DNA from 4 places in the Paenibacillus sp. JNUCC 34 genome. Region 1 is predicted to be linked to each of the others. Evidence: riboswitches for the same ligand, from Rfam matches in the RefSeq annotation. Region 1 holds a riboswitch; each other region holds the start of a gene.
The links. Region 1 has a riboswitch for cobalamin ahead of AC2TF5_RS04940 (ABC transporter substrate-binding protein). Riboswitches for the same ligand answer to the same signal wherever they lie in the genome.
Positions count from the first base shown of each region.

Region 2: linked by a shared signal. The riboswitch ahead of AC2TF5_RS20645 (hypothetical protein) and the one ahead of AC2TF5_RS04940 (ABC transporter substrate-binding protein) in region 1 are both predicted to bind cobalamin.
Region 3: linked by a shared signal. The riboswitch ahead of AC2TF5_RS23045 (S-layer homology domain-containing protein) and the one ahead of AC2TF5_RS04940 (ABC transporter substrate-binding protein) in region 1 are both predicted to bind cobalamin.
Region 4: linked by a shared signal. The riboswitch ahead of AC2TF5_RS08815 (1-propanol dehydrogenase PduQ) and the one ahead of AC2TF5_RS04940 (ABC transporter substrate-binding protein) in region 1 are both predicted to bind cobalamin.

Region 1 covers NZ_CM177770.1:1,081,780-1,089,274, forward strand. The annotation lists gene AC2TF5_RS04925 (adenosylcobinamide amidohydrolase) at 1-464, shown strand, start outside; gene cbiB (adenosylcobinamide-phosphate synthase CbiB) at 461-1,438, shown strand; gene AC2TF5_RS04935 (histidine phosphatase family protein) at 1,429-2,019, shown strand; cobalamin riboswitch at 2,111-2,321, shown strand; gene AC2TF5_RS04940 (ABC transporter substrate-binding protein) at 2,559-3,566, shown strand; gene cobT (nicotinate-nucleotide--dimethylbenzimidazole phosphoribosyltransferase) at 3,605-4,675, shown strand; gene cobU (bifunctional adenosylcobinamide kinase/adenosylcobinamide-phosphate guanylyltransferase) at 4,672-5,238, shown strand; gene cobS (adenosylcobinamide-GDP ribazoletransferase) at 5,235-6,044, shown strand; gene ybaK (Cys-tRNA(Pro) deacylase) at 6,158-6,628, opposite strand; gene AC2TF5_RS04965 (response regulator) at 7,382-7,495, shown strand, end outside.
Region 2 covers NZ_CM177770.1:4,406,500-4,413,994, forward strand. The annotation lists gene nrdG (anaerobic ribonucleoside-triphosphate reductase activating protein) at 1-150, opposite strand, end outside; gene AC2TF5_RS20640 (anaerobic ribonucleoside triphosphate reductase) at 147-2,369, opposite strand; gene AC2TF5_RS20645 (hypothetical protein) at 2,329-2,544, opposite strand; cobalamin riboswitch at 2,573-2,748, opposite strand; gene AC2TF5_RS20650 (PCYCGC motif-containing (lipo)protein) at 2,858-3,388, opposite strand; gene crcB (fluoride efflux transporter CrcB) at 3,426-3,785, opposite strand; gene crcB (fluoride efflux transporter CrcB) at 3,782-4,183, opposite strand; gene AC2TF5_RS20665 (replication-associated recombination protein A) at 4,262-5,569, opposite strand; gene AC2TF5_RS20670 (HelD family protein) at 5,805-7,495, opposite strand, start outside.
Region 3 covers NZ_CM177770.1:4,924,310-4,931,804, reverse strand. The annotation lists gene AC2TF5_RS23060 (sensor histidine kinase) at 1-1,171, shown strand, start outside; gene AC2TF5_RS23055 (ABC transporter ATP-binding protein) at 1,271-2,038, shown strand; gene AC2TF5_RS23050 (ABC transporter permease) at 2,044-4,455, shown strand; cobalamin riboswitch at 4,595-4,795, shown strand; gene AC2TF5_RS23045 (S-layer homology domain-containing protein) at 4,949-7,495, shown strand, end outside.
Region 4 covers NZ_CM177770.1:1,870,020-1,877,514, reverse strand. The annotation lists gene AC2TF5_RS08835 (sensor histidine kinase) at 1-69, opposite strand, end outside; gene AC2TF5_RS08830 (ANTAR domain-containing response regulator) at 62-634, opposite strand; gene AC2TF5_RS08825 (EutP/PduV family microcompartment system protein) at 703-1,134, opposite strand; gene eutS (ethanolamine utilization microcompartment protein EutS) at 1,146-1,499, opposite strand; gene AC2TF5_RS08815 (1-propanol dehydrogenase PduQ) at 1,696-2,838, opposite strand; adenosylcobalamin (AdoCbl) riboswitch at 3,228-3,379, opposite strand; gene AC2TF5_RS08810 (PhzF family phenazine biosynthesis protein) at 3,728-4,612, opposite strand; gene AC2TF5_RS08805 (superoxide dismutase family protein) at 5,111-5,749, opposite strand; gene AC2TF5_RS08800 (GNAT family N-acetyltransferase) at 5,977-6,495, opposite strand; gene AC2TF5_RS08795 (sugar phosphate isomerase/epimerase family protein) at 6,929-7,495, opposite strand, start outside.

The DNA.
Region 1 (7,495 bases):
CTACGGCAGGATTATTGACAGCTGTTCGGCTCAAACATGCTGCTGTTCTTGAAGAAACCGGGGAAGACGCTTCCCTATTCTGTTGTACTACGGCGGGAGTATCGAACGGCGCACGTGCTGGATCTGAGCGGACTACATATCCAGTTTATCAACCGGGTACGATTAATATCATGCTCATCATTGATGCTAGAATGACTCAAGCAGCGATGGTGAATGCTGTTACAACCGCTGTAGAAGCGAAGGTAGCTGCTCTGGCTGATCTGGGAATTCGTGATGCAGAGAATGGATTGATCGCTACAGGAACCACAACGGATGCTATCGTGTTAGGAGTCAGTCAATCCGCTTCCTATTCTACTGAACATCGATATTGTGGAACGGCAACGGATCTGGGAGCTGCGATTGGGCGGGTGGTTTATGGAACGGTAAAAGAAAGCTTGAAGGCTGCGGGAGTGAATCCATCATGATGGAGTGGGCAACAATATTCATAATATGCGCTGCATACCTATTGGATCTCATCATTGGAGACCCGCGCTGGCTTCCTCACCCTGTGATAAGTATGGGAAATTCGATCAAACGGTTAGAGAAGAGGATTCGTAGTCATGTCATTCAACCGGACCAACTGAAAAAGGCCGGAATTCTACTCCCGGTTATTATCGTGGGAGGTTCGCTGCTTATAACCTGGGTATTGTTGAGAGGACTTTATATGATTCATCCATGGCTTGCAACGGGAGCGGAGGTCATATTAATCGCTACGACCATTGCTACGAAAGGGCTTAAGGATGCGGGTATGGAAGTGTACAATCATCTTAACCGTGGGGATTTACCTGCTGCTCGGCAAGCACTAGGAATGATTGTTGGACGTGATACAGCGCACTTAGACGAGCCTGAGGTTGTTCGTGGTACGGTTGAGACGGTCGCAGAAAATATTGTTGATGCCATAGTGTCTCCGCTATTCTACGCACTTATTGGAGGAGCTCCACTTGCAATGGCTTATCGGGCTGTGAATACCCTAGATTCTATGGTTGGGTACAAGAATGATAAATATATTAACCTGGGGTGGGCTTCGGCCCGTTTGGATGATATTGCTAACTTCATTCCAGCACGAATAACAGCTCTATTACTGATCGTTAGCAGTTGGATCATGCGTCTGGATTACAAAAAATCTTATCGTACCATAAGACACGATGCCCATCTCCATCCAAGTCCCAACAGTGGATTTCCTGAATCAGCTGTAGCTGGAGCTTTAGGAATTCGGCTCGGAGGTGAGAACGCCTATAACGGTGTGGTATCTTTTCGTGCATATATGGGCGAATATTCCCGTCCGATGGATAAGGGGGATATTCAGTCAACCATTAGATTAATGCTGGCTGCATCGTTATTATTTCTGCTCCTGAGCATACTTGCCATATGGAGTATAGGTGGTACATTATGGAGTTAAAGCTCATATGTATTCGTCATGGGAAAACGCAGTGGAATAAGGATAAACGATATTTAGGTCATACAGATATAGGAATTCTCCAAGAGTCATTGAAGGAGCTTTTGCCTGTGAAAAATGCCCTTGAAGGAAGAACGTTTCATAAGGTATTCTGTAGTGACTTAAAGAGATGCAGGGAAACGCTCGATTGGATTTATTCTGCTTCAACAGATAGCGTAGTCTTCGATAACCGTTTACGAGAAATGGATTTTGGAGATTGGGAGGGGAAGACATACGATCAGTTAAAGCATTCTAGGATCTACCGGGAATGGCTGGACAATCCTCAATCCGTGACTCCTCCAGGAGGTGAAGCCTGGGAGCATTTTCAGGGGAGGCTGGCAGACTTTATGAACAGCCTGACCTATTGGGTGAAAGATGGAAGTAAGGATAACCAGGTGCTAATGGTGACTCATGGTGGAGTGATAAGACAACTAGCGACTATGACCATTCCAGGTTCGACGTTCTGGGATTTCTCTGCAGATCCGGGGAGCTTGTTAACGTTGAAGTTGACATGTGATAAGGGCAAATGGATTGGACACTTGTGAGTGAGCCATTAGAGCACTGTTTTTAAGGGGTTGTAAGGTGTCCTTATCTAACTTATAATTTTAAATTGAGAGGTAATACTTGTATCTAAATGAATATAAAAACTTGTGAGGTCTAGATTAGAAGCACAAATATGTGCTTTTATTGCCTAGTTAATGGGGAAGCCGGTGCAATTCCGGCACGGTCCCGCCACTGTGAACAGGGATGTTCTCGATTTACCACTGTTTTGCAACAAGCAGAATGGGAAGGTGAGAATATTAGCGAACCTGTGAGTCAGGAGACCTGCCTTATGAGTAGTACGACGGTCCTTCGAGGAAAGGATTACGTTTGGCTTGTGGAAGTACTGCGATTTTAACCCGGTACATAGCCGCGGGACTCATGGCAATTACTATGAACCCCGTATGACGTAATCCCTGATTCTTTCTTGTAAAAGAAGATCAGGTTTTTTTTGTTGCACAGACTATCGTTGAGATCATTTATTGAAATAACAAGGGGAGCATCTCGCAGAACATGAAAACGAAGATAGAGGAGAGAAATCACAATGAAACAAATGTGGAAGAGTTGGACTACGGGTGCTATAACGATCATTCTGGTACTAGCGCTCGCAGCTTGCGGAAGCAATAATGAACCGAAACAAGAGACAGAACCAGCACCGGCAGCAACAGAACAAGTGAATCCCCCCGCTGAAGAGACAAGTGTACTGAAAACAGAGTATCCTCTAACTGTAAAGGATGCTACAGGTGAGACTCTTACATTTAAAGAGGCGCCAAAGAAGATTATATCCATCTCGCCTGCAGAGACAGAAAGCTTGTTTTCGCTAGGGTTAGATGAGCAGATTATCGGTGTTTCTGACTATGATGATTATCCGGAAGCAGCAACAACCAAGCCGAAAATGGGTGGTTTGTACAATCCTAACGAGGAAGCAATTATCGCAGCACAACCTGACCTCGTAGTAACAGGTATCTCTATGAGTGCAGAAGCTGCACAGCATTTGCGTGATCTAGGTATCACTATCTTCAAGACAGATCCGAAAACGGTGAATGATGTTATTGCAAATATTGAATTGTTTGGACAAATAACGGATCACCAAGAAGAAGCAAAAACGGTTATAGACAAAATGAAACAAGAGCAGAATGAAGTAACAGAAGCGGTTAAATCACTTACACCTGAACAGAAAAAGAAAATATATATCGAGTTTTCCCCTGGTTGGACGGTAGGTAGTGGTGAGTTTATGGATGAATTAATCACTCTAGCTGGTGGAGTTAACGTTGCTGCTGATACAGCGGGATGGTATGAAATCAGTGAAGAGAAAATCATTAAAGATAATCCTGATGTGATTCTGTTCTCAAAGAATGTTATTGATGACAAAACACAGAAAACGTTAGACCAAATGATTAAAGCACGTAGTGGGTGGGATCAAATAACAGCTGTTAAGAATGATGCTGTCTATGGATTAGACGATAACCTGGTTAGTCGTCCCGGTCCACGTGTGACAGAAGGTCTCAAAGAAATAGCAAAAGCGATCTATCCTGAGCTGTTGAAGCCATAAGTAGTCACAACTAAGAGCAACTAAAGGAGAAATGATGTATGAAACAAGGAATCATGGAACGTATCGGAGAAATTCGCGGTCTTGATCAAGCTGCGATTCAGGCTGCAAAATCACATATAAGTAACCTTACTATCCCTCCGGGAAGCTTGGGTAAATTGGAGGCAATGGCACTACAGCTTGCTGGGATTACTGGAGTAGTAAAGCCTTCTTTTGACCGTAGAGAAGTTATTGTTATGGCAGGCGATCATGGTGTATGTGAAGAGGGCGTAAGTGCTTTTCCACAAGAAGTTACACCTCAAATGATTCATAATTTTCTTGCGGGTGGTGCAGCTGTTAACGTTCTTGCCAGACAGGCAGGTGCAGAAGTTGTATGTGTGGATATCGGAGTGAATAGTGAATTGTCCCATCCCGATCTCCTATCGCGTAAAATTCGGTATGGTACAGCTAATATGGCACAAGGTCCTGCAATGACTCATGAAGAAGCGATTCAGTCCATTCTTGTTGGTGTGAAGGTAGTTGAAGATGCTGTCAAACGTGGCGTTCAACTATTTATAACTGGCGAAATGGGGATTGGAAACACGACGGCAAGCTCAGCGGTGACCTGTGCACTCTCTAATATTCAGGTCAGCGATGCGGTTGGAAGAGGGACAGGAATTGACGATTCTCGTCTACAGCATAAGATTGCCGTTGTTGAACAAGCGTTGAAGGTCAATGCTCCTGACGCGCTTGATCCTATAGATGTACTAGCTAAGGTAGGCGGTCTTGAAATTGGTGGTTTAGTAGGTGTAATTCTTGGATCAGCAGTAAACGGTTGTCCGGTTATAATCGATGGATTTATTTCTAGCGCAGCGGCGTTGCTTGCCAAAGCGATCTGTCCAACATCTGCTGATTACATGATTGTGTCGCATGTTTCTCATGAACAAGGACATCGGCAGCTATTACAAGAATTGAATCTTCGTCCTGCATTGGAATTAGACCTTCGTATTGGTGAAGGTACAGGTGGGGTATTGTGTCTACATCTTGTGGATGCAGCGTGTCGGATTGTCAGTGAAATGGCAACCTTCGAAAGTGCGGGTGTCTCAGGTGAAACCAAGGAGCAGACGAAATGATCATACTCGTCACAGGCGGGGCAAGAAGCGGGAAAAGCAGCTTTGCTGAGAGGTTATGTATGTCGAAGTCACAGGAAGCCATATATGTCGCTACGGCTCAAGCTTTCGATGATGAGATGAAGGAGCGAATTGCTCTTCATAAGCTTCAGCGCAGTCAAGCGAACTATTCCTGGCGAAATGTAGAAGAACCGTTTCAACTCGTGAAGCTCCTGAGTGATATGCGTGAGAACAGTCAGGGTGATGATGCTCCTACGGTTCTAGTGGACTGCCTTACGATATGGCTATCTAATATTCTTCTATCCTATGAAGGACAGGAGGATATGCAAGAGAAGGTAAAAGCTGAAATTCTTTGTCTTGTAGAGCAAGCACAGCAATACCCTGGATATTTAATCATGGTAACTAATGAGGTTGGCAGTGGTATTGTACCAGAATATCCTCTTGGCAGAATGTATCGCGATTTGGCTGGGTATATGAATCAGGCAGTCTCCAGAAGCAGTTCTGAGGTTTTCCTGGTCACCGCAGGCATTCCTGTTGAGTTGAAGAGTATGGAGTACAAACTATGACGAAATGGGGACAAGCGGCTGCGGCCGCTTTTCAATTTCTATCACGCTTTCCTGTGAATGCCAATATTGATTACTCGCCAACACTGTTTCGTCAAAGTGTGAAGTTTTATCCGTTTGTAGGAGCTGCTATTGGACTGGTTGTATGGGGAGGTGCTGCAGGATTTGCGTATTTACTACCACCACTACCAGCAGCAGTGTTGACCCTCATCTTATGGGTTGGGCTCACAGGAGGACTTCATTTGGATGGTTGGATGGATACGGCGGATGGCATTTTGAGCTACCGTTCACGTGAACAGATGTTAGACATCATGAAGGATAGCCGCGTAGGAGCTATGGGTGTGTTAGCAAGCACGCTGCTTCTTATGTTGAAGCTCTCTTTAATCTATTCACTGCTAATGAATGGCCTCAACGACTTAGGTCTCTTACTCCTTCCTTTGATTTGGAGTCGCTGGTTCATGGTTCATGCGATGGCTACATGGCCGATGGCTCGTGGTAAGGATGGATTGGCTGGGAAGTTTCATGGTTTAGATAAAGGGCAGATAAGGGCAGCGTTACTAATTGCGATCGTGTTGTCAGGAGTTGCCGCATTAATAGCACCGTTGATCTATATGGACAACCATTCGTTGATGATAGCGCTGCTTGGTTTCATTACGCTTCCTCTGGCAGCTTGGGGTGCAGGGACGTGGCTGGCACGGAGATTGAATGCTACATTAGGAGGATTAACCGGGGATACCTACGGAGCTCTTAATGAGTTACTTGAAGTGGTAGCTTTGCTTATGCTAGTGCTGTTACACAATCATATGTGATAAAAGAATCGAAGTGAAAAGTATCAAGTGAAGGCGACCTTTCGTTCAAAATCGAACGAACTGTCGCCTATTTAATTTGAAGCATACTTATTCCTATAACTTTTAAAAACGGATTAAATAACAATATTTGATAAATTAAACGGGATAACTTTTTTCAATTCTTCAAGATTCATCTCGACCTGGTATCCAATCTTTCCAGCACTAAATATGATTGTTTCAAAATTAGTTGCTGAATCATCAATTGTAGTAATAAAATTTTTTTTCATGCCAATGGGTGAACATCCTCCGTGTATATATCCTGTAATAGCTAATAGATCTTTCGTTTTTAACATTTCAATTGATTTTTCGTTAACACTATTAGCCGCTCTTTTCAAATCCAGTTCATTGGCAACAGGAATAAGAAAAACATAATATTTCTTAGATTTCCCTATCGTTACAAGTGTTTTAAACACCTGATCAGGATTCTGATTTAAAGCATCGGCCACATCAATGCCGCTAATGGCATCTGTATTTACGTAGCTATGACTTTTGTATTTCACTATCATTTTATCTAAAATTCTCATTACATTTGTTTTATATTCCATACTCAACCACCTTACAGATTATATAAATATTCCTCGTAATCATGAATAAACAGTCTATTTCTATAAATACTTATTTTACTACGGTACCATAAAGCCTTCAATGAAGACAGCTGCGCAATAACGCAAAAGATTTATGTGCCCTTAATATAAATTTAATCCTCCATTAAGATTCGCAACTTATTATAAAAGTACCCCTTATACATTTTCTTTATATAGTGAAGCCCCTCTAACTTCGGTTGGAGGGGTTTCGTGTGTTTTCCATGAATATCTCAGAATATTCAAAAAATATTCAGAAGCGTATGATTTAATTGAAATGATATGCTTTCTCGCATAGACATTTTACAAAAGATTTGAGTGGTGAGACTTACAATATGAATATGAAGTTATCTATTAAACAACAGGAAGCTCTTGAGCATGCAGAACATAATGGTGGACGGCTTATTAGATGTAAGGGTGGCCTTTGGACATTTGAAGGGGCGTCATCCATAGGAGAGAATTGGCACGGGCAAGTCACCCCAGAATGGTATTGTACAACAAATACGATCTTCGCTTTGGTACGCCGGGGTTGTATGACTATGGACAATTTTGATAGCTGCTCATTGATAAAGGATTGATAGTGTCATGACACTCGAAACCGTAAGGAGGGCAAGTGAAACAACAATGATCCCTATGTTCAAACTTCGGAACATTTGGGCCCCTTTTCTTGGTAATATAGAATTAAACCATAGAAGAAACGGAGGCCAACGAGGGAAAATGGACCTGAAGGCGATCGTTGTAGACGATGAGTGGCTGGCTCTGAAAAAGATGGAAAAGCTGTTAGTAGAGCAATCCGAATTGGATGTTAAGGTTGAGTTGGTCGGGATTTTT
Region 2 (7,495 bases), 2.7 Mb from region 1:
CTCATCAGTGAAGGGTTCCCCAGCTTCAAAATCCCATGAAGCCGTATTGAAGCACCCGGCACAAGCATGACGGCAGCCGCTGACAAACAGAACGGCACGGACTCCTTGGCCTTCATTAATGCTTTCCGGTATATAGCCGCATATGTTCATCGGTGTTTAACCCGATCCTTAACTTCAGCCTGTTTGGCTGAATTGAATCGCTCCGTATAGTTGCCCGTTAAATAACCTGTTACTCTGCGTAGACGATGGAACAGCACCTTGTCCTCCTCGACCCCGCATTCTGGGCAAGATGCACCGATAATTCCTTCGTAATCACAGACAGGACACCGATCCAATGGATGATTAACGGAAAAATAACCAATGTCTTGTTTAAGCGCAAATTGGACTATATTCCGGAATGCAGCCGTATTTTGCCGTGCGTTGCCGTCAAGCTCTACATACGAGATCGCACCCGCATTACACAGCTTATGGAATGGTGCTTCCCATTGAACCTTCTGAAAAGCAGCGGCTGGATGATACACGGGAATATGAAATGAATTCGTATAGTACTCCCGATCGGTTACACCCGGTATACTGCCAAATGTGGTTCGGTCCAGCTTTGTGAATTTTCCGGACAGCCCTTCTGCTGGAGTGGCAAAAAGCGTGATGTTCAAATCATACTGCTCGCTCATGGCATCACAGTAAGCACGCATCCTTCCAACGATATCGAGCGCCATCTTTCTAACCATCTCGTCTTCGCCATGATGTTGTCCTGTTAAAGCTTTCAAACACTCCGCAAGACCAATAAAACCAAGTGCCAACGATCCGTGTTTTATAAGTTCTGCGACCGCATCGTCTGGGGCAAGCTTCTCCCCACCTTCCCAGACCCCCTCGCGCATCATAAAATCCGAAGCCTTTGCCGGCTGCTTGGCTTGAATTTCATACCGGTGGATCAATCCTTCCACTGCAATCTTCATATAACGTTCCAAACTTTCGAAAAACCCGCTCATATCTGGATCTTGTCGCTTATCCATTACTATGCCATGCTCAATCCCAAGCCGTACGAGGTTGATCGTGTTAAAAGACAAATTCCCTTTCCCACTCAACCGATTTCTGCCGAAACGGTCCGAAATTGTTCGTGTACGGCACCCCATAGTCGCAATGATCGTATCTGGATCTTCCGGTCGGTAATAGGGAAGATTGAACGACGCGTCTACATTTACAAAATTTGGATATAATCGGCGACTGGAGCACTCTACCGCTTTTAGGAACAGATCGTAGTTCGGATCACCTTCCGCCTGATTAATCCCGTTTTTACATTGAAAAATATGCTGCGGGAATATCGGTGTCTCTCCACGTCCAAGTCCTCTCATTGTAGCGTCAAGAAGTGCATGAGAAACTAATCTTCCCTCTGTAGAAGTGCACATCCCGTAATTTAACGAGGTAAACGGAATTTGCCCCCCAGCCCGACTGCTCATCGTGTTCAAATTATGGATCAGAGATTCCGCGGCTTGCTTGGTCTCGTTTATAGTCTCTGCATATGCAAACTTATATGTATGAGGATAAATCTCTTCAAGCGAGTGGTTATCCATATGCAGCTCCAAGTCCGAAATGTCTTTTCCTAAGTTCATGTCGCCTTCACTGAAATAAGAAAGCCCTTTTCGAAAATGCTTACGGAAGGACTTACCCACGTAAGGCGCCAAATCCCAATCTATCTTATTGCCAGATACCCCGCCGAACTGACTGTTCTGCTGAGACTGAAATATGATGGCTACCAGTGCCATAGCGGTCATGATGCTTTGTGGAGGACGGACCGAACCGTTCCCCGTATTAAAGCCATTTGCCAGCAGCCGATCAAATGGAATGAAAATGCAATTGGTCGTTCCGAGTGCATATTGATCTAAGTCATGTACATATACATATCCGTTTTTTACAGCCTCGTTCAACGGTTTTGGCAGCATAAAACTGGTCGCCATCCACTTGGCATATTCCGATCCGATCCGGCTCATTTTCCCACTGAAAGATTCACCGTTCAAATTGGCATTTTCCCGAAGCAGATCCAGATCTTTAACACCGATAACGTTGGTGCTGATCTTGTACAGCTCTCCGCGCATTATACGTTCTCTGTCACGTGCCTCACGGTACTCTGTATAAGCTTCAGCTGTTTGCTTATAACCGGTTTCATTCAAAAAATGTATGACAAGGTCTTGTATTTCTTCCACAGACATTTGCTCCAAGCCAACCGTCTCAGCTTCTACCAATGTACCGATCCGGGACGATGCCTCATATCTGGAAGTTCCTTCAGTAGCCTGAAAAGCTTTATTCACCGCACTCATAATCCGTGTAACTTCAAACGTCACACATGTTCCATCCCTCTTGATTACCTTCATTACGAATTCCTCCTATGGCAAATACCTTTACAGGCGTATTAACCAACCCCTCACGGTGTGCGGTACGATCGAAGTGGACAATAAAAAAGCATGCTGCCGCAAATCGGCGGAATACATGCTTCATAAAGAACCGTTTAATCCAGTCAAGTAGAAACGGACCAGACAACCCTTCCATTCGAAACACTTCCTATCAACCGTAGGCACACCGTGTTGTCATAATGGCAGGTATCTGGCTTCAGTTCACGAACTGGCGGAGTTAACGAGATTGTTTCTTATGTTCGCCTCAAGAAACTGTTACAGTGGCGGGACCGCTCCGGATTTTCACCGGATTCCCTTTTAAGACCGGAGTGATCCGATCGACCATTAAGCACTATATATAGTTGTCATATCAAAGAATATAACAACATATAGATTTTAACTGTAACATTTATCATAGGCGAAACTCCCAGATCGTGGTGCAGCGTGACATGGCGGTCAGCCACAAGATTTTAATTGGTTTCTGTCGGCATTGGGGTAGGAGTCGGTTTCGCGTAACCCGTCTTATACTTTTCATCGATTGTGTTGCGGATTTCAGTCAAGCTTTTTCCTTCACTGTCCATCTTGGCTGATTCTACTGCGATTTCCAGACAAACACCACAGCGTGTGCCGTGATCATCCCACACAATGCTGCCGTCTTCTTTAACTTCATTAATGAAGCAGTTCAGATTACTCTTGTGCCCTGCACTTTCACCGCAGCCACAGTAGCATGGAATCCAGGTAAGCACATCTTTTTCCTGGGCTGCGAGTGCATAAATAGTGCGCATCTCATCGCTTTTACCATCCAAGAACGTTGGCAGCTCCTTCGCAGAGGCTCTAGCTTCTTGAAGATCTCCATTAGCAAGCTTGTTTTGTGAATCATGTTCGTGAACCGTTTCAGTTCCTTGCATGCTCTCTTCCGGCTCTTGTACCTTCTCAGCACCGCAACCACCCAGCACTAGACCTGCAGACAGCATCAATACTGTAAATTTACATTTGTACATTATTTATTTCCTCCCCATAATGGCCACACAACAAGTTCTAAACCTGAGCCGCTATATAGAGTCCTGTCCATGCCCCTGCAAGACCCAGCATAACCGATATGAGCACATATAAGAATGCTTGTATGTATTGCTTGTTTCCTGCCAAAGTGACCGCTTCATAACCAAAGGTTGAAAATGTGGTAAACGCCCCACAAAAGCCGGTTCCGAGCATTCTGTAAACAGCTTCAGGAAGATGGTCCGCATAACCGGCAAGAAGTCCAAGTATGATGGAACCGGCCAAATTTACGAGAAGCGTAGCCCACGGGAATGTCCCCTGTGCTTTTTTTCCAAGCCAAATACCAACGCAATAACGGGAAACCGCTCCGGCTATCCCGCCTAATCCTATCCACAAAATCACACTGCCGCACCTTCTTGCTTCGAAGACATCTTCCGTCCCAGCCAAACACCGATACAGGACATGAGCAGACCGCCAACAACACTTAAGACTACATAGATCACGGCGACTACGTTCTGACCGTTACCGATTAACCTGACTGTATCCACTGTAAAGGTTGAGAATGTCGTAAACGCCCCCGTAAACCCGGTACCGATGAGCAGACGAACCTGTGTTGAAATATGTGCGGAAGATAAGCAGTAAGTCAAAAACCAGCCTAGAAATAGACATCCTGCCAGGTTAATGAACAGGATAGCTGCCGGAAATCCATTTAATGGAGCAGGTATTATCTCATCCAGACCATAGCGGAGTAATGTACCACCGAATCCTCCCGCACCCACAAAGAGCAGGTTCTTTCCCATACAATTTCCCTTCCTTACCGTAACATTCAAGATGTACAACATGAAATTTATTCAATGAATCAAGTGTTTCGAATTCCTTTACTCGTCTCTGCGCAAACGTTGGTTATGGGATATTTTAGCTTCATTTCCCTGTTCTGTCGCCTGATAAAACACCCGATGCGCAAGCTCCTTCGGTAAATAATCCTGCTTCACGTAATGTCCAGGATAGTCATGAGGATACTTGTATCCCGCATGTCCAAGTTTGACGGCTCCTTGATAATGAGTATCGCGTAAATGGAGCGGAACCTCAGCCGATTTGAATTCCTCCATAGTAGACATGGCACGTGATATAGCGGTGTAAACGGCATTGGATTTCGGGCTCTCCACAGCAAAAAGAATCGCTTGTGCAATGTTCAGTTTGGCCTCAGGCCAACCATTGTTACGATAAGCCTCCAATGCACTGACAGCTTGTACCATCGCCTGCGGATTAGCAAGCCCGATATCCTCACTACTAGCCGCAATCAGACGGCGAATGAACACCATCGGATCCATACCAAGCTTCTCTACAGCGTATAAAAACCAGAATAGCGCAGCATCGCTGGAGCCGCGAATGCTTTTGTGGAAAGCGGATAGGACGTCATATTGGGTTGACTCATCAGCCCGGACGGTTGGACGCCGGATTGATTCCTCCGCAACCTCAAGTGTTATATGAACGGTGCCATCCGAAAGGGGAGGTGTCGTCATTGCCGCCAATTCCAGGGCATTCAAGGCCCGGCGGATATCACCGTTCGCCATGGATGCGATATGATCCAGTGCCTCTTCATCCACTTGAAGTTGCATAAAGCCAAGCCCTCTATCCTTATCCTGAAGCGCACGCTTCATAGCAATGCAGGAATGTTCCTTATTCAGCGACTGCAGCTGAAACAAGGTTGAGCGGCTCATAAGAGCCCCATTCACATAATGAAACGGATTTTCCGTAGTGGCACCAATAAAGATGATTGTTCCCTTTTCAACCGCGGGCAGAAGAGCGTCCTGACGGGAGCTGTTGAACCGGTGTACCTCATCCAGAAACAGAATCGTCTTTGTACCATACAATGATTTGTTACTTTGCGCCTGTTCAATCACTTCACGTACATCCTTAACAGAAGCTTCTACTGCATTAAGCCGTACGAATGACCCTTGGGTATGTTTCGAAATGATATGAGCGAGCGTTGTTTTACCGCAGCCGGGCGGACCATACAGTAAAATTGAAGATACTTGATCCGCTTCAATTGCACGCCGAAGCAGTTTACCCGGCCCTACAATATGTTCTTGTCCAATATATTCATCCAGGTTGGAAGGACGCATCCGGTCAGCCAGAAGCCGGGAATCGCGATCCTCTTCACGACCGAAAGAGAATAAATCCATCATTACACTTCCTTGTTTGAATCATAACAGCGTAACAGCGTCATGATCCGTAATCTGCTTTTCTTATCATATCACAATCTTTCATTCACTTACGATTTATCGCTTTGCACAATTTAGGCTATTCCTATCAACAAATCGGTCTGATCAACGAAAAGAAACCTGAGGCTGTTTATGCCCCAGGTTCTATTATATAGCGCAACTAAACATATTTACTTTAGGTAGCTAAACCTAACTGTTAGACACCATCTGGCCATCCCTGAGATGCGATCTCAGGTTGATCTGCCACGACATAAGAAGGAAGCTGTTCTCCATTTAGCAGCCATAACTCATGCAATGCACGTGTACACCCAACATACATGAGCTTGGCGTCCCATGCTTTTTCCGCATAGTGAGCGCTGTCTGCGTCAGCAACGATAACGGCATCAAATTCAAGCCCTTTAGAGAGGTAAACCGGAAGCACAGATATACCGCCCTGATAGGTTTGTTTGCTTCCATCTATCAAATGAAGCTCAGGCCACTCAGCCGCGAGCAACTCGTGGAGCTCCTTCGCTTCCCGGAGTGTACGCGTCAAGATCGAAACGGTCCGGTAGTTCCCCTTCGAGAGGAGATGACGCAGTGCACGGCGGAGATCCTTCTCTCTGCCTGCCGCCCCGTTATAGCGTACAAGCCGTACAGCATCTCCGCTTCGGAAGACAGGCACGGCAAGCAGATCACTCCCCACACCTTTTTCCAGTATGCCATTTACAAATTCTATAATCTCCATCGTAGATCGGTAACTTCGCGTCAATGCAAAGTAGGCTCTGCTCTCGGGTTCAAATAATGTACTCATCTCTTCCCAGGCATGAACGCCGCGGTAGGCATGGATACCCTGCGACAGATCTCCTAATATCGTAAAGGAATGCCCCCTTACGAAGCGATCCAAAAGTGCAACCTGGAACGGCGAGAAATCCTGTGCTTCATCAATAACGATATGGTCAAATCTCTGCTCACCCGTAATTTCATTCATCAAACAGTGGAAATAAAGCAGCGGTGTAAGATCCTCTTCCCGAACTACGTTTTTCTTCAGATCTTTACGGGTGGAGTTCAACACTTCCTTCGGGATTTCTGAATCAAACTCCTCCGGCCACAGTCCGTTTATTTTGGCAGCGCCAAACAACTGCTTATACAGCACTAGCGGTTCGAATTTCGGCCACTTATTCCCATAGGATTTCTCCCGCTGGGCGGCTTTTTTCTTCCGCTCCTTCAAAACAGCCTGAGACGGTGTTTTTTTCAGTTCCATCTCAACCCAGCGGTGCAGCCGGGCAAGAACCCGCTCTTTCCGCTTCGCAAGAGGATACGGTTTATACTCTTCGTTGAACCACTCAGCTATCGTTTCCCGACGAAGGACAGCCCCATCCCATGGGGAAAAGTCCCCCTCTGGCAGCGCAGATTGTTCAAGTTGTTCAACACAGCGTTCAATCAGATTCATCAGTCTTAAAGAGCCTTTATAACGACCGCGGACATCATCATTAATATCTGGTGTTCCCTGTCCCGTTTCTGTCTCGAACCAGAAGGCAAGTGTTTCCGATGCATCACTAGGCGTCATGCTTACATCCAGAAGTTCTGATGCCCAATCTGCGAACGTCCGCTGCTGAATATCACCCACACCGAGCTCAGGAAGCACGTCGGATATGTAGTCCAGGAACATATGGTTCGGAGCAAAAATAATCATCTTCTCCGCCGACACCTGCTCCTTATATTGATACAGCAAAAAGGCCAACCGGTGAAGCGCCACAGTAGTCTTTCCGCTTCCTGCTACCCCTTGGATAATCAGGGCCGTGTTCTTGGCCGCACGGATGATTTTGTCCTGCTCGGCCTGAATCGTAGATACGATATCCCTAAGCCGGTTATCCTTGTTTTCTCCAAGGCGGTAGACGAGAAATTCGT
Region 3 (7,495 bases), 2.2 Mb from region 1:
TTCTCAGTTGGATGGCAAGGTTATTTTTCATTCTTCCCCTGAGGAGTTAATACAGACTATCGATTTAAGGAATTCACTTCATTATGATTTATATCTTTCGAGAGTAGATAAAGATTTTTTCAAAATCGCCTTTCCCGTCATCAGCCAAGAGTCTCAAGCTCAAATCGGAAACGCCATTTTCACAGTGCCGGCAGCACAGGTTATCTATGAACCATCGGATGATCTCCCCCTCTTTCCTTTAATCCTGATGATTTCATGTGTATTAATAGTATTTACTTTACTGTGGTTCCTTAGAAAGAAAATCAACAACGATACCATCCAGCCGATTCAGAAATTGAAATACTATTCGGAAGCCATTCTAAAAGGGGATTACGAGCATAAAGCGGAGTATGGTCGCATGGATGAAATCGGAGAAGTGTACGCCATGTTCGACCAGATGAGGCTGGAGATTATGTATCTTAGCAAACGAAGAGTTGAGCAAGATAAAGCTCAGAAGGAGCTGATTTCGAATCTATCTCATGATCTCAAGACGCCCCTCACGACGGTAAAAGCATACCTTGAGGCGATACGTGCAGGGATTTGTCCTGACATGGAATCGGTTATGGAATATATCCAAGTGATGCAAACCAACACACAAAAAATGACAGCGCTTGTAGATGATCTGCTCTTGCATGCATTAAAAGAGTTAGGGCAAATTTCTGTCTGTCCAACAGAGCAATATAGTAAAGAGATCCTGTTGAATATCATTAAGCCGATCGCTCATTCCGTTCGTACCGCCGGGATTACCTTTATCGAGCCTGCAGAGATTCCGAATGTGCTCATCAATGTGGACGCGAACCGACTGGAACAGGTGATTTCTAATCTGATTGCGAATGCCATGAAGCATACATCTTCAGGTGATTCCATCCGAATTGACATTGAACAGGAACGGGATCAGTTAACCGTCACGATTGCAGATACAGGTCAAGGAATTCTACCGCAGGATATGCCGTTTATTTTTGAACGTTATTTTAAAGGTCAGGTAAACACCCCTCCGGATAAACAAAACGAGGGTTCAGGATTGGGCTTGTCCATATGCAAATATATTATTGAAGCGCACAAGGGCTCGATTTCCTTTAAAAGCACACCGGGTCATGGAACCACTTTTTATTTTTCCATCCCATTATGCTAAGCCGCGCCCTGTAATACTTTATTAATAATCTGATAAGCAGCATGCAAGAAAAGCCCTTTACAATGGCAAATATACTGAATTGCAGGAGGGCATTAATGAATGACGGCCAAAAAAACGATGATTCATGCTACAAACCTCTGTAAAACCTACTCTACCAGCAGCGAACAATATCATGCTATTCGAAATCTCGATATCGATATTTACCAAGGAGACTTTACGGTTATTATGGGTAATTCCGGCTCAGGAAAATCCACATTACTCTATCTTCTGAGCGGACTAGATAGCGTGACAGCTGGAGAGGTGTATTATCAAGAACAACGTATTGATTCTTACAACGAAAAGAAAATGGCAGACTTCAGGGCACGGAGGATTGGATTCATCTATCAAGGAATTAATTTGGTGCCTGATCTCACGTTTGGGGAAAACATCGCATTGCCTGGCTATATCGCCGGTAACAAAAAAAATGAAGTGAAGAAAAAGGCGCTTTCGCTCATGGAAGCAATGCAGATTGAGAGCCTGCATAATCGATTGCCGGCGCAAGCTTCAGGGGGGCAGCAGCAGCGTGCAGCCATTGCAAGAGCGATGATTAATTCACCGGAAATCATTTTTGCTGATGAGCCGACAGGCAGCTTGAATTATGATCAAAGCGTTGCGATATTGGATATTTTAACGAATATGAATCGTCAAGGGCAATCGGTTGTCATGGTTACGCATGATATCAAAGCGGCTTGCAGAGCGGACCGGCTCATTTTTATTCGAGATGGCAAAGTGGGCGGCATTCTGGAATTTGATAAATATCAATCCGATAATGACGACATCCAGGACAGAGAAAATATTATATTTTCTTATGTTTCAGGAAAGGAGTGACGCGGGTGAATGCGGTGTGGACTCTTTTCCTATCTAACCTAAGAACGAAGAAAATCCAAAACGGACTCACAACGGTGCTCATTCTGTTATCTACGCTACTGCTGTCAACCGCAATGACTGTAATCTCAAATACACAAAATTTATTTACAGACATGCATACGAAAGCAAACGGTTCTCATCAAATTTTGATGTTGGGAAATGGTCTGCATGATCCGATCGTTTTCAAACAATGGTGGGATGAGCAGCAGGGGGTTACGGCGTCCGAGCTGATACCATATCGAAATCTGTCAAGAATCACCCATCAAGGAAAAGAAATTAATAATATCTATATGTTTATGATGGATACAGCAGAGCTTCCCTTTACGGTTGATAAGCTGATCTGGGCGCAAGGAGATGAAAGAAGCACCCCTGAGGTCGGGACCATCTGGATACCCACTTCGTTTTCTTATTCCAATGGAATTGAAGTAGGTGATAAGGTAAGTTTTAAAACAGGCAAGAGTACATTTGAGTTGAAGGTAGCAGCAGTTGTCGTAGATATGCCTTTTGGAGCTCCGTTCACAAGAAACGCCCGCATCTGGATGAACACGCAAGATTATAAAGATCAGTTTCAGTCATTGCAGGGAAAAGACATGTATATGATGGGACTTCGCTTTGACGATTACGATACCAATACACAGTATTGGGACCGCTTCGAGAAGCAGGCCGGTACGCAGTATCTTGAATCCAAAATGGAATTCGAATCGATATCGTCATTTTATCTAATTATGAATAAAGTAATCGGCTTTGTTATGATTTTTCTCGGATCTGTCATGCTGCTTGTGGCCTTATTCACAATTGGGTTCACGATTTCAGACGCGATATTGGCGAATTATCGAACGATTGGGGTATTGAAATCTTGTGGGCTATCTTCATTTGGAATCATTGGAACCTACATGTCTCAATATGCTTTTCTATCGATCATCGGGATTATTCCTGGGTTAGCTGCCAGTCAGTTTTTATCCAAAGTCATTGTAGAGAGCTCGCTGTCATCTTTGAAAACAAATCGTTCAGAGCTATCGATGCAGGGTAATTTCACGGCTCTAGCAGTCGGAATATGTGTATTTGCCCTGGTCATTCTATGTGTGTTGTTCTATGCCAATAAAGCCCGTTCCGTACAGCCTGTGCAAGCAATCCGGTATGGCATGTCTGAAATGGATAGCAGTAAATGGGCAAGACGTGTACGTTCGAATGGAAATCGTCCAGTTGGATTCGATCGACTTCCCGTTATGTTCGTTATTGGTCTGCGCAACATGTTGAAGAATGTGAAAGGTTCTATTCTCATGTTTATTCTAACCGTGATTACATCAGCCGTTCTTGTATTCGGATCTGTGTTGTTATACAGCGTTTATTCCATTCAACGAACGGCGTCATCATGGGGATATGACAATTCACATATTGCAGTAGAAGTCTTTAATCAAGCAGCATTTTCACGTACTCAATTTGAAGAAGATATGTTGTCCGACCCAAGAATCAAAAATTTCGGGTGGTTTGGGAATGTTACGGGAGTGGTTCCTTCAGAACTATCCGATCGTTCCGGAGATTCGAACACCTCATCCATGAATGTCTATATCGGTGTTGCTGATGGTAACTATGATGATCTGGGGTATTCCACATTAAGAGGAGCCAATCCCCTTCACAAGAACGAAATCGCTATTGGTATCAACGTATCGAAGAAGCTTAACAAAGATATTGGTGATGTGATAACGGTGTACATCAATGGAAAACCGTATTCGCTCATCGTTACAGGAATTTATCAAGCTATCGCCAATATGTCCTATTCTGCAAGAATAACGGTCGATGTGATTAAAGCAGATCATCTGGACTACAGCAATGCAGAAACATATTTTATCAACCTGCATGATAGCAGCCAGTCCGATCAGGTCGTAAGTGATATTAATGAGCAATATAAGGAAGCGCTCTCCGCATTAACTCAAAAAATGCTACTAGATTCCGTATTTAAAGAGGCTGTCGGCCTGCTTATCTTGCCAATGAGTATGATGGGATTGTTGTTTATTGTTGTCACTTGCATCATTATTTACATCACTTGTCGTATAAATATTAGAAAAGACAGCAAAACCTATGGCATTTACAAATCACTTGGCTTAACATCGAATAGGATTAGATTATCCGTAGCCCAAGGGATCGTTGCTTTATCCGTCATCGGCGCGCTACTAGGCATATACGTCGGAGTATACCTTCTGCCTATGTTGCTGGAAAATATATTAACATATTATGGGATTGTGGAAGTGCCTCTAATTATGCATTGGGGCGGTATTATTGGAGTTGCAGTCGTAAGTATCATATCGGCAGGGGTTGGTTCTTGGCTGTCGTCCAGGGTAATCGCGAACACATCCCCTCGGATATTGGTGATTGAGTAAAAATATAACGAAGTCTAGGCCCTTCTCTATATGGAAGGGTCTTATTGTTTCATGTAGGCCGTTTTTTGTACTGTCTATGAGAAATTCCTTTGTGAAATATACCAATCTTTGTTAATATAAAAAAAGTCTATCAAAATTAAATAGAAACAGCTTATATGGTGCTGATGCATAAAGTATGCGGCTTAATAGGGAAGGTCGATGAGAGTTCGACGCGGTCCCGCCACTGTAACGCAGAGCTGACAATCAAGGTAGTAGTCCACTGTTAACGATTTTAAACAGGAAGGACGATTGTCAAGCGATGAAGCGAAGCCAGGAGACCTGCCATGTAAGTGCTCTATATTTCTCACGAGGATGGGAGGGAGATGTTTATTTGTGCAGCTTGTTTATTGCTGCACTCTTGCTTGGTTATGCAAAACTGGCTACAGAACATCTTTCCATTTCGGAAAGATGTTTTTTTATTTCCATTTTGACGATGAGGAGAACGTTGACACCTATGAACAGATTGTTGAAGCAAAGTATATCTGCACTATTAAGCGTTGTGTTATTGCTTACTCTACTGAATCCACAAGTCGTGAGTGCGGCGAGTGGTCAAAGCAATACACAATTAGACAGCATGATTGAAAGTACAGTTAATTATTATAAAGAGTACTATGAGGAAGATCCTACAGCCACCATTGATTCCTGGTGGCAGCTTGTTGGCCTATGGGGCGCAGGTCAGGATTTGCAAGATGGAACGTGGAAACTGCCATCTTGGGAAACGAAAGCACCAAGACTTAAACCTGATGCCGTAAATTTAACTGATCATGTGCGGTATATTTTTGCACTGCTCGCCATGGGAAAAGACCCGGCTCACGCTTGGGAAACCGATCGAAACCTGTGGGCGGAACTTGCTACCCATCAAAATCAAGAGACGGGCGGCATTGGCGGTGTAAATAAACATATTTGGGCGATGCTTGCTCTGGATGCCGGAGAGAAGCTCGGACAGAATGTAGGCTCATGGAATGCTGAGTCCAAGCAAAAAGCGCTGCAATACCTGCTCAAAGCGCAGTATGAAGACGGCGGCTTTGGTCTGTCTGCTTCAGGAGGAGCAAACAGCGATACAGATATTACAGGCATGGCGCTGCTTGCGCTGGGGCAATACAAGGGGCAGAGTGAAGTTGATGCTGCCATTGAACGGGCCAAGAATGTCTTAAAGGATCGCCAGCTAGAGAATGGTGGTTTTAATTCTACGGGCACTTGGGGCTCTGGAGATAATTCGAACAGCTTATCTACTTCGGTATCCGGTCTGGTTGCCGTAGGCGAAGACATGATGTCGCCCGCTTGGCAGATGAACGGGAATACCGTCGTTGATGCGTATGCAGGATTCCAATTGGATGACGGCTCGTTTAAATGGAAAGCAGAAGATACCGATAAAAACGGAATGTCGACTGAACAGGCTCTTATCGGATTACTTGATATTCAGCATGGAAAGTCGGTATGGAAGCGAATTGCCGAAGGGAGTCTTCCACCGGATCGTCAGCCTGTGATATCGTCCGCATCTTCCATTGATCAAGGCACTGTAGATCCTTCGATTGAAGTGCAGCTCGTTGGCGATACGTTCTTATCCGAGGCAGTACAGCTTGACAGTTGGTCTGTGATTTCGGAGACTACTGGGCTGAACTTAAAATCAATATCGCTGCTTACGGATCAACAAGCGAAGCTTGTCTTCGAAGGTCAAGCGGCTCCAGGCTATATTTCCATTCAAGCGCTGGCAACAGCAACAGCAGGGAAAAAGACAAGTAATGAAGTTGTCATAAGTGTAAATGAAATTCCGGATCCAAACGATGACCAAACGATTGTCATTGACGAGAATGAAACCAATGTGAGTGTCGGGTCGGATCAGGATCCGCTGTCCTCAAGCAAAGTTACACTTGCATTTCCAAAGAGCGAACTGCCGCATGTAACATCGGAAACAGACAGTACTTATTTGGAAGTTGACCTGAATACGAATGTCATTTCAACATGGGATAACAAGCTTGAATTACCGCATCGCTTGAATACGAATAATGATCTTTTGCTTAACAAGATAAATGAAGTTTTGTCCTCTGCAGACAAAGAGATCAAGGGAATTGATCTGCGCGTAAAAGTAGGCGGTGATCAGGATATCCGCTTCAACCAGCATGTGACATTAACCTTGAAGGGCCAAGGACATGCAGAAGCTGGATTCATCGATGCAAGCGGGACATTTACACAAATTCCGAAATATGAGGATTCGTCGGCACATAGTGACGAGGTATACGCTTATGTCCATGATGGCGATCTAATCATTAAGACTACGCACTTTACTGAATTTATTGCCTATACTACACAAGAGAAGGAAACAACCGGAGGAGATAACGGTTCTGGCAATGGAGGAGGTAACGGTTCTGGTAATGGCAATGGTGGCGGAACCGGAGGAGACAATGGATCGGGCAATGGCGGCGGTGTAGTTCCTCCGATTACGAAAACAATTACATTGTCTGCTGAAAAACGCTCCATAGGTGAAGGAGATATTATATCACCAATAAGCGTTGCAATTCAGGATGGGGATAATGCTTTTACAGCACTGAAAAGAGCAGCTGATCAAAGAGGGATCTCAATCGACTATACTGGCTCCGGGGCTTCTCTTTATGTGCAAGCTATCGACGGCCTGGGAGAGTTCGATAAAGGCCCCCTAAGCGGATGGATGTATTCCGTCAACGGCACATTCCCGAACTATAGTGCCGGTCTTTATACATTGAACAATGGCGATACTCTCCGCTGGCAGTATACAACGAACCTGGGTAAAGATATTAGCGGCGGCCTTGATGGCGGTACTGAAAAACCAGGTCAGCCAGAACAACCAGGACAATCTGGACAACCTGGCACTTCAGGAGTTCCGGGAACAGCGGGCGGAAATACGATTCCTCCGAAGCAGATCGAAGAGTCAGCCAAGCTCCAGAGCCTTATTAACGGCTCCGCTGCATGGATATTAAACAACCGTAAGTTCTCCGTTCAAGACAACTTTAACGATTGGGATGTT
Region 4 (7,495 bases), 790 kb from region 1:
GATGTCTGCGTCGCTCAATCCCGTATGACGCTTGCAAAGATGCTTAATTCGTTCTTGGAAATCAATCATAGGAGATGACGATCGTAGTTGCAATTTCCATCATCGGACATCGTCGATCCATACTGAGTTTGCGCAAGGTTTGATAGGCTTCCTCTTCGGTACAGCCGTTCTCCTTCATCAGGATCCCCTTCGCTTTCTCAACTACTTTTCGTTCTTCCATCTTTTGCGACAGCTTCGACAAATCTTGTTCCAGCTTGCGTACTTCCCTACCTTTTGCAATCGTCACTTCCACCATGGGAATAAACGATTTTTCATCAAGCGGTTTCACCAGATAACCAAGCGCACCGATAGAGGATGCTTTTTCAATCGTTTGTTTATCACTGAATGCGGTCAAGAGGATAACTCCGCCCGCCAGTTGCTCCGATATGATTCGTTTACCCGCTTTCAGCCCATCCAGGATAGGCATTTGAACATCCAGAATGACCAAATCGGGCAGATGCTTTTTACATAATTCAATGGCCTCAAAACCATCAGAAGCTTCGCCTACTACACTGTAGTCCGCCTCTTCAAGCATCTCACGAATATCCATTCTTGTAATAGGTTCGTCGTCGACTATCACAATTTTTCCATTCATGCGTCATGCACCTCGTTGTCTACCGATATTTGCTTGTATCTCGTGAATCCTCTATCATATTGAACCGCTTACGCTTCCAAATAAGCTTGCAGCTCATCCACACCCAAATGCTGCACGGACGAAACCTCAAAAATGCGCTCCACGCCCGCCGCTTGCAAGAAGGATCTCGCTTCCGCAATGTCCTTATCCGTCTTAGCCAGTTCCACCTTGGTTACAATTCCAATGACCGGCTTGGCAAACATCGTTGCGAAGGCTGGTGGAAAATAACTTTCTTCCTTTGTACAATCTTGCACTAGCCCGATAACATCCGCATCAACGCTTGTGACAAGTAACATTTTGTATAAATACCGGTTCTCAATACATTCCCCGGGCGTATCAATAGCTTGCTCAAAATTCTCAACGGCTTGCGTCTTCTTATAGGCAATCTCTTGTCCATGCAACCGCTGGCACAATGTCGTCTTGCCCGATCCGGTGCTTCCGGCAAATATAATTTTCCTCATAGCACGATCCCCTACGTTCTCGTAATCTTCGCAGCCGAAAATCCGAGAATGTTCTGTAAGCCAAGCAACACTTCGCTCACCGCGGATTCCACGGATGATACATCACCCGTAATGACGAGCGAGCCGCTGAAGCGATCAACGAAGCCGATCTGCACGCCTGCTGCTTTGGTCGCAATGTCGGCCGAAATAATAGATGCTTCGCTCGGCGTAATAGTCATAATGCCAATGGCATCCCTCGCATCGCTTCCCAAGCCCAGTTTCTTGTAAATATCCGGATTAGGGTTCGCGATAATATGAGCCAGCGTTACCTGTTTGCCCGGCACATACTCTTGTATGACACGTTGTTTTTCGCTGTGTTGATCCATACCATCATCCCATCTCATGAAAGAAAAAGCGACATATAGCTGCAAAAAAACATAAAGACCCCTTAAAAAGTTCACGCGGAATTTTTAAGAAGCCTCTTCGCTTTTATTTGTATGCAACACGCCGTTGTGTTACTTTCACTATATTTTAACCTGCAAACAATGTCAATATCATTACGAACGAAACTCAACTCCAGATTCAGGATTGAAACATTTTGTTCAAAATTTCAACAATATCAGCTGCGGCAGGAACGCGTGGATTCGTGGCCGTACAGCCGTCTTGCAGCGCTCCTTCTGCAATTTCCTCTCTCATCTTTTCAAGCGCAGCTAATTCCACGCCGCACTCCCTGAGCGTCTGCGGCATCTGCAATTGCTTCTGAAGCTGCTTGATCGCCTGCACCAGACTACGAACGCCGCTCTTTACATTAGGAGCCGACAGTCCCAAGCTTTTGGAGATTTCGGCATATCTTGCCGCTACTGCACTACTCTCTTCTCTGCCATAACCCGGTTTGTAATCCGCATTAAATTCAATGACATGCGTCAGAAGCAGTGAATTCATACGCCCGTGCGCAATCTTGAATTTAGCTCCAGCCACATGAGCGATCCCATGATTAAGCCCGAGCGACGTAATATTAAACGCCATACCAGCTAGGCAGGAAGCATTGTGCATTTTCTCGCGCGCCTCAAGATCAGTCCCATCCTTATAGGCTCTTGGCAAATAGGCAAAGACCAGCTTGATAGCCTTCTCGGCCAACGCATCGGAAATATCGTTCGCCTTGGTGGATACGTACGCTTCAATCGCATGGGTCAATACATCCATTCCTGTGTCTGCAGTGATGAAGTTAGGTACGCTCTTGACCAATTCAGGGTCCAAGATAGCTTCTTGTGGCAACATGTCATCGGATACCAGCGGATACTTGATGTTCTTCTCCTTGTCGCTGATAACGGAGAAAGACGTCACTTCTGAGCCTGTGCCGCTTGTTGTCGGAATCGCTACGAACGGAATATCGTGCTGTTTCAATATTTTTTGAGCGAAAAGCTTCATCGCCTTGGCCGCATCAATTGCAGAGCCCCCACCAATCGCGATGATCAGGTCAGCCTGGAATGCTCCGAGCGCTTCAACGCCCTCAGTTACAACTTCAACTGGAGGATCGGGTACGATGTTGCTGAAAATGTATTGTTCGTTACTGTCATGCAGCCGTTCAAACAGCATGTTAATCATACCCGACTTGATTATAAACGGGTCTGTTACAACAAAGATCCGTCTATTTCTCCAATCCGTCAGGCGATCCAGCGCACCTTGTCCCAGATAGATGTCGGTTTTAATCGATATTTTGTCCATGTAAGGCACCTCCAAGGAGTAATTGACAACAAAAAAAGAGGCCTCTAAAAGGAGTAAATCCCTTCAAAGCCTCTTTGCTTGTTATATAATGTGCACGCCATTGTGCAGCAATCATTTAATTGTCCATCTCCACTGTACAACGTAATTCGGATGCTCGTCAACCGAATCTTGTCTGCCATGCTCGGCAAGTGAGCGGTTCATTATAAAAAAAAGGGACATGCACATCATTGTGCATATTATTCTTCATCATTGAAGAACTTCCCGCTTGCTTGTTCTTATACCTCATTGTATATGTTCGGCGGCGAGCACCTAGCTTTACCGACAGCAGCGTCGGCAGCCTATCTTGCAACGTAAAAAAGCCTAGCGAGGCGTTATACGTCACTAGACTTGTAAACCAGTCACTTTCGCCTCGAAATGACTGGCCAGACAAAGTTACTAGGCAAACGACCTGACTTAAGACCGAGCATTCGGTCTATCACAGTGGCGGGACCGCGTTGGATTTGCACCAAACTTCCATTGCCTATAACTTTTTCTATTGTGTATGACGTGAATGGATGTCCATTCGAACATTATTATAGCATAAACCATCGAGTTGGCAATATGCAGAACATAAAAATCCGTCGATTAACGCTGACATGATACGGATTAAGGGTGTATTAATCTTGTATGTTATACAACAGTAGACTGGCTGAAGGCCTGATTTTACTGGCATTGTTGTAAATTGTACAATAATTTCTTCTGAGGAGTGGCTAACAAATGACTTTCTATCTATTTTGTTGTATAAAGTGCAACAATGTAACCTTTGGCGACCAGTCACGAAGTAGTGATGTACTTTATACAACTATCCACTTCCAATTATATAGTATCGAGCTCTCTTATTATAAAAATATTAGAGATATTCCACTTCAAACTCTTTAACCAAGACCGCTGTGCCCGAAATAAAAATATCCATCTCATTTTGTCGTATGGCGTGTACATGCACTTTTCCATCCCTATTGATCTCTTGCCCCTGCTCTACGATAAATTGAATTTCATTCAAATTCTGATCTATATAGGTTAAATAGTAAGCGCCCATCACGCCCGAGGCCGTACCTGTTACCGGATCTTCAACTGTACCAGAGTAAGGGGATGAAAAATGTCTCGCATGCATGAACGCATTCTCGTCATAAGTTTCAAAACAAAAAGGATGTACAGACGCTTTGGGATTCTGGGCTAATATTTCAGGAAACTGTTTATTATTTGGCTTCATGATTTTGAAACTATCCAATTGCCTTATTGGAACTAATAAAGTCCAAATTCCTGTACTACCATAAACAATGGGCTTCGTGACATCCAAACAGTCTTCATTTAATCCCAGGGACTCTGCTAGTTTTCGGGTATCTCCATCAAAAGGAATAAATTCCGGACTCTGCTGCTTCATGCCTATTATTAGATGATCCTCAGCGTTAAAAGAAATGGGAAGTATGCCACCATTGGTTTCTATCTGGATTGAATCGCGACCTTCAAAAAAACCTCGTGTTTTCAAGCAGTATAATGATGCTATGGTTGCATGCCCGCACAGATTGATTTCATGACCCGGAGTATAATACTTCAATTTTAGGTCGGCGATCTCAGATTTCAATACAAAAACCGTTTCATTAAATCCGACCTGAAAAGCGATCTTCTGCATATCACCAGGCTTCAAATGATCGGCATCCAGAACAACTCCTGCCGGATTTCCCTGATTGGCTGTGACAGAGAATGCGTCAACATGGTACACGGTAACTTTCCCCAATAGGCTCCCACCTTCACATTTATACCCGGCCCAGGTTTAAGAATCAACACAAAACTGGGTAATATATTTTATTAAACAGGTATCGGTTATTGATTCATATTACAGTTGAAAAATTAGAGGGTTCATTTGGTGAAATCGTCGGTGCGAGTCAATCTTTTCATAATTCCACAGCATAATGATTCTTGTATCCAGTTCAGGGTAATGCCAGATTTCTGAACGAAATCCAGGTGTTCCGCCACCGATCAGGTTAAAATCAGATCCCAAAAACCAGCCATAACCGTAATGCAGATCAGGATCAAAGGTGGTTGTCCACGATGCGTGCCAACTGCTCGGTCATATCCACCTCTACCTCCGTTTCACCCTAACTCTTGCAGACTAATTATATCCTATAAATTGTAAATAAAGATAGATATATACGGAAAAATAATAAAAACGCATCTCCGTTGGGAAGATACGTTTTCTTTAACATTTACATATTCACGGAACAATTCTGATCCGTTATTTAGGGATGTTCCCGCCCATTATTCGATTACCGGAATTACCTGCAGGATCGGTTTTACCATCGTCTTCGTCTTCATGGATTATGAGCGATCGTCCAAGCAAGGAATTAGCCTGATTCTTATCTAGCGATGCATGTTTAATCAGCAGTTCTGTTTTAACTGTACCATCTTTTTCAACTACCAAATTTGGCATATCGCCAACGTGACTTCCTTCTGGGTGTTCAAGGCCATGGTGTTTATCCGTCGGATTGAAGTGTCCGCCAGCAGTCTTGAAATCAAACGACTGGATTGCGTTCTCATGTACATGGAATCCATGCTTGCCCGGGGTCAGACCGGAAACGGAAACCTTCACTTTCACACCATCGTCCACCTGTTCAAATGAAGCAACCCCTGTAGGTTCACCCGCTGCATTAAACAGCTTAACAGAAACCGAATTTGTGGATACTTCCCGAAATACCGGTTTGTCAATCTTTTCAGTAACCGCAAGATCTGGAACATTAGTTACACCATTGTGAGTAAGTGAATCGGGAGTTGTTTGCCGGACGGCATTTAATATTTCTTCAGCGTTAGCTGCAGCATAGATAAGACCTAAACACAACATGGCCCCTGCAACAATTTGGTACGTTCTTTTCTTCATTTCATCGCCTCCTGTCTGTAGTACTCACCTATGCCCCATTTTGGGGGAAATAAACTATTATTACAGGTGATTTAGCACTTTCGACATGGAGGAAGGTCTACAACTCGTTAGGAAAGTTCCAACTCCTTTAACAAAACATCTAAAATTCTCTTTTTGCATGTTTCTCTATCCACGGCGTGTGACCATATTGTTCCAATAAGATATATCTGAAATCATGAAGGATTTTCTTATTCTTTAGTTAACAGCTTATAATACAACACGGTTTCATCCAAACTTCCATTCGAGGATCTTGCAAAATAAGGAATCCGACCCGCTTCCATATAATCCATCGACTGATATAACAGATTTGATGGATCACCTGCTCTAGTATCCAGAACGATTAAAGTTCTTCCTTCTATTACAGCTCTCTGCTCTGCCGTGTGCATAAGAAGTCTTGCGATGCCTCTTTTTCGAAAATCCGGGTGCACCATCAATTTCATGATTTCTGCACGGTGGGAGGCGTTGCGCTTCATAGCCAAATGCAGTTGTATCGTACCAACTATTGTTCCCGCCATAGAAGCAGTGAACATCATAACGCCAGTTTCCGTCACACTCTCCCAATAAGCTCTAGCTTCTTTCTCTTCAACAGGCGCCAGAAAACCAATCGAAGCCCCATCTTCCACTACGCGAATCAACAAATCTGAAAATTCTTCCACCATCACAGCATTCATAGATGTTACTTCGGATATAGTGATTCCATTCTCCATACTCGCTTCCTCTTTCTTCAATATGATGCCGACTGATCGGTTTCTTCTTCCCCAAAACTCACCTGTACAAACTACTCCAGCATAAGCTCCATCGGTTCTACACAGTGCTTGTAGCCGTTGCGCTTGTAAAATTCTATTTATCCCCCTGAATAGCTTGATCCAAAAACACCCTGCACTCTTCATAAAAATCTTCGTAATGCTCTTCCGCTATCTTAACTTCGTTATATTCGTTGGTGAAATCCCACCTCATTCTCACTAGCTGATCGATATGGGACGTTAAATATTCCATCCTTTCATAGATCGCAACAACCAACAGGCTAACCAAGAATTCTCGGTTAGCCTGTTTTCACAGCAAATGAACATAATTTTAAAATAATCCGCTTAATATAATCAAACTATAATAGCAGAAGCCCATCCTAGCTAGCTTAAGTGATTACACTTCATCCCAGATACGTCTCAGATTTTCAAGACCAAGCCGTGTACCTTCACGGCACTCCTCCATACCTTCGAACTCCAGTGTGATATCTCCGTCATAACCAGATTCCTTGATCAAGCGCAGTACCCGGCGTACATCGACATCCCCCTGACCAAAGATGGAACCACGCAAATAGTTGCCGTGTGACGTACGGAACCAGTCACCGCTGCCCGGGTTCTGATCGAACGGACGAATATAAAAATCCTTCACATGGATAAGTGAGGCGTATGGTAAGTTGCGTTTCACACCGACAAGCGGCTGCTCATCCACACACAAGAAGTTGCCAATATCGAGAGTCGTTTTGAAGTTCGGACGGTCAACCGCCTGCAGCACGCGCTGTACCCGGTCGCTGGCCTGAACACTGACTCCATGGTTCTCAATCGTTGTGGTAATACCGAACTGAGCGGCATAATCAGCAATGATCCGGCATCCCTTTACGATCTGTTCCAAGTTGTCCTCCAGGTAATTGATACCATGCTTCTCCGACGGAAGGGTAAATAACGTCACATCATGACGCATATGCTT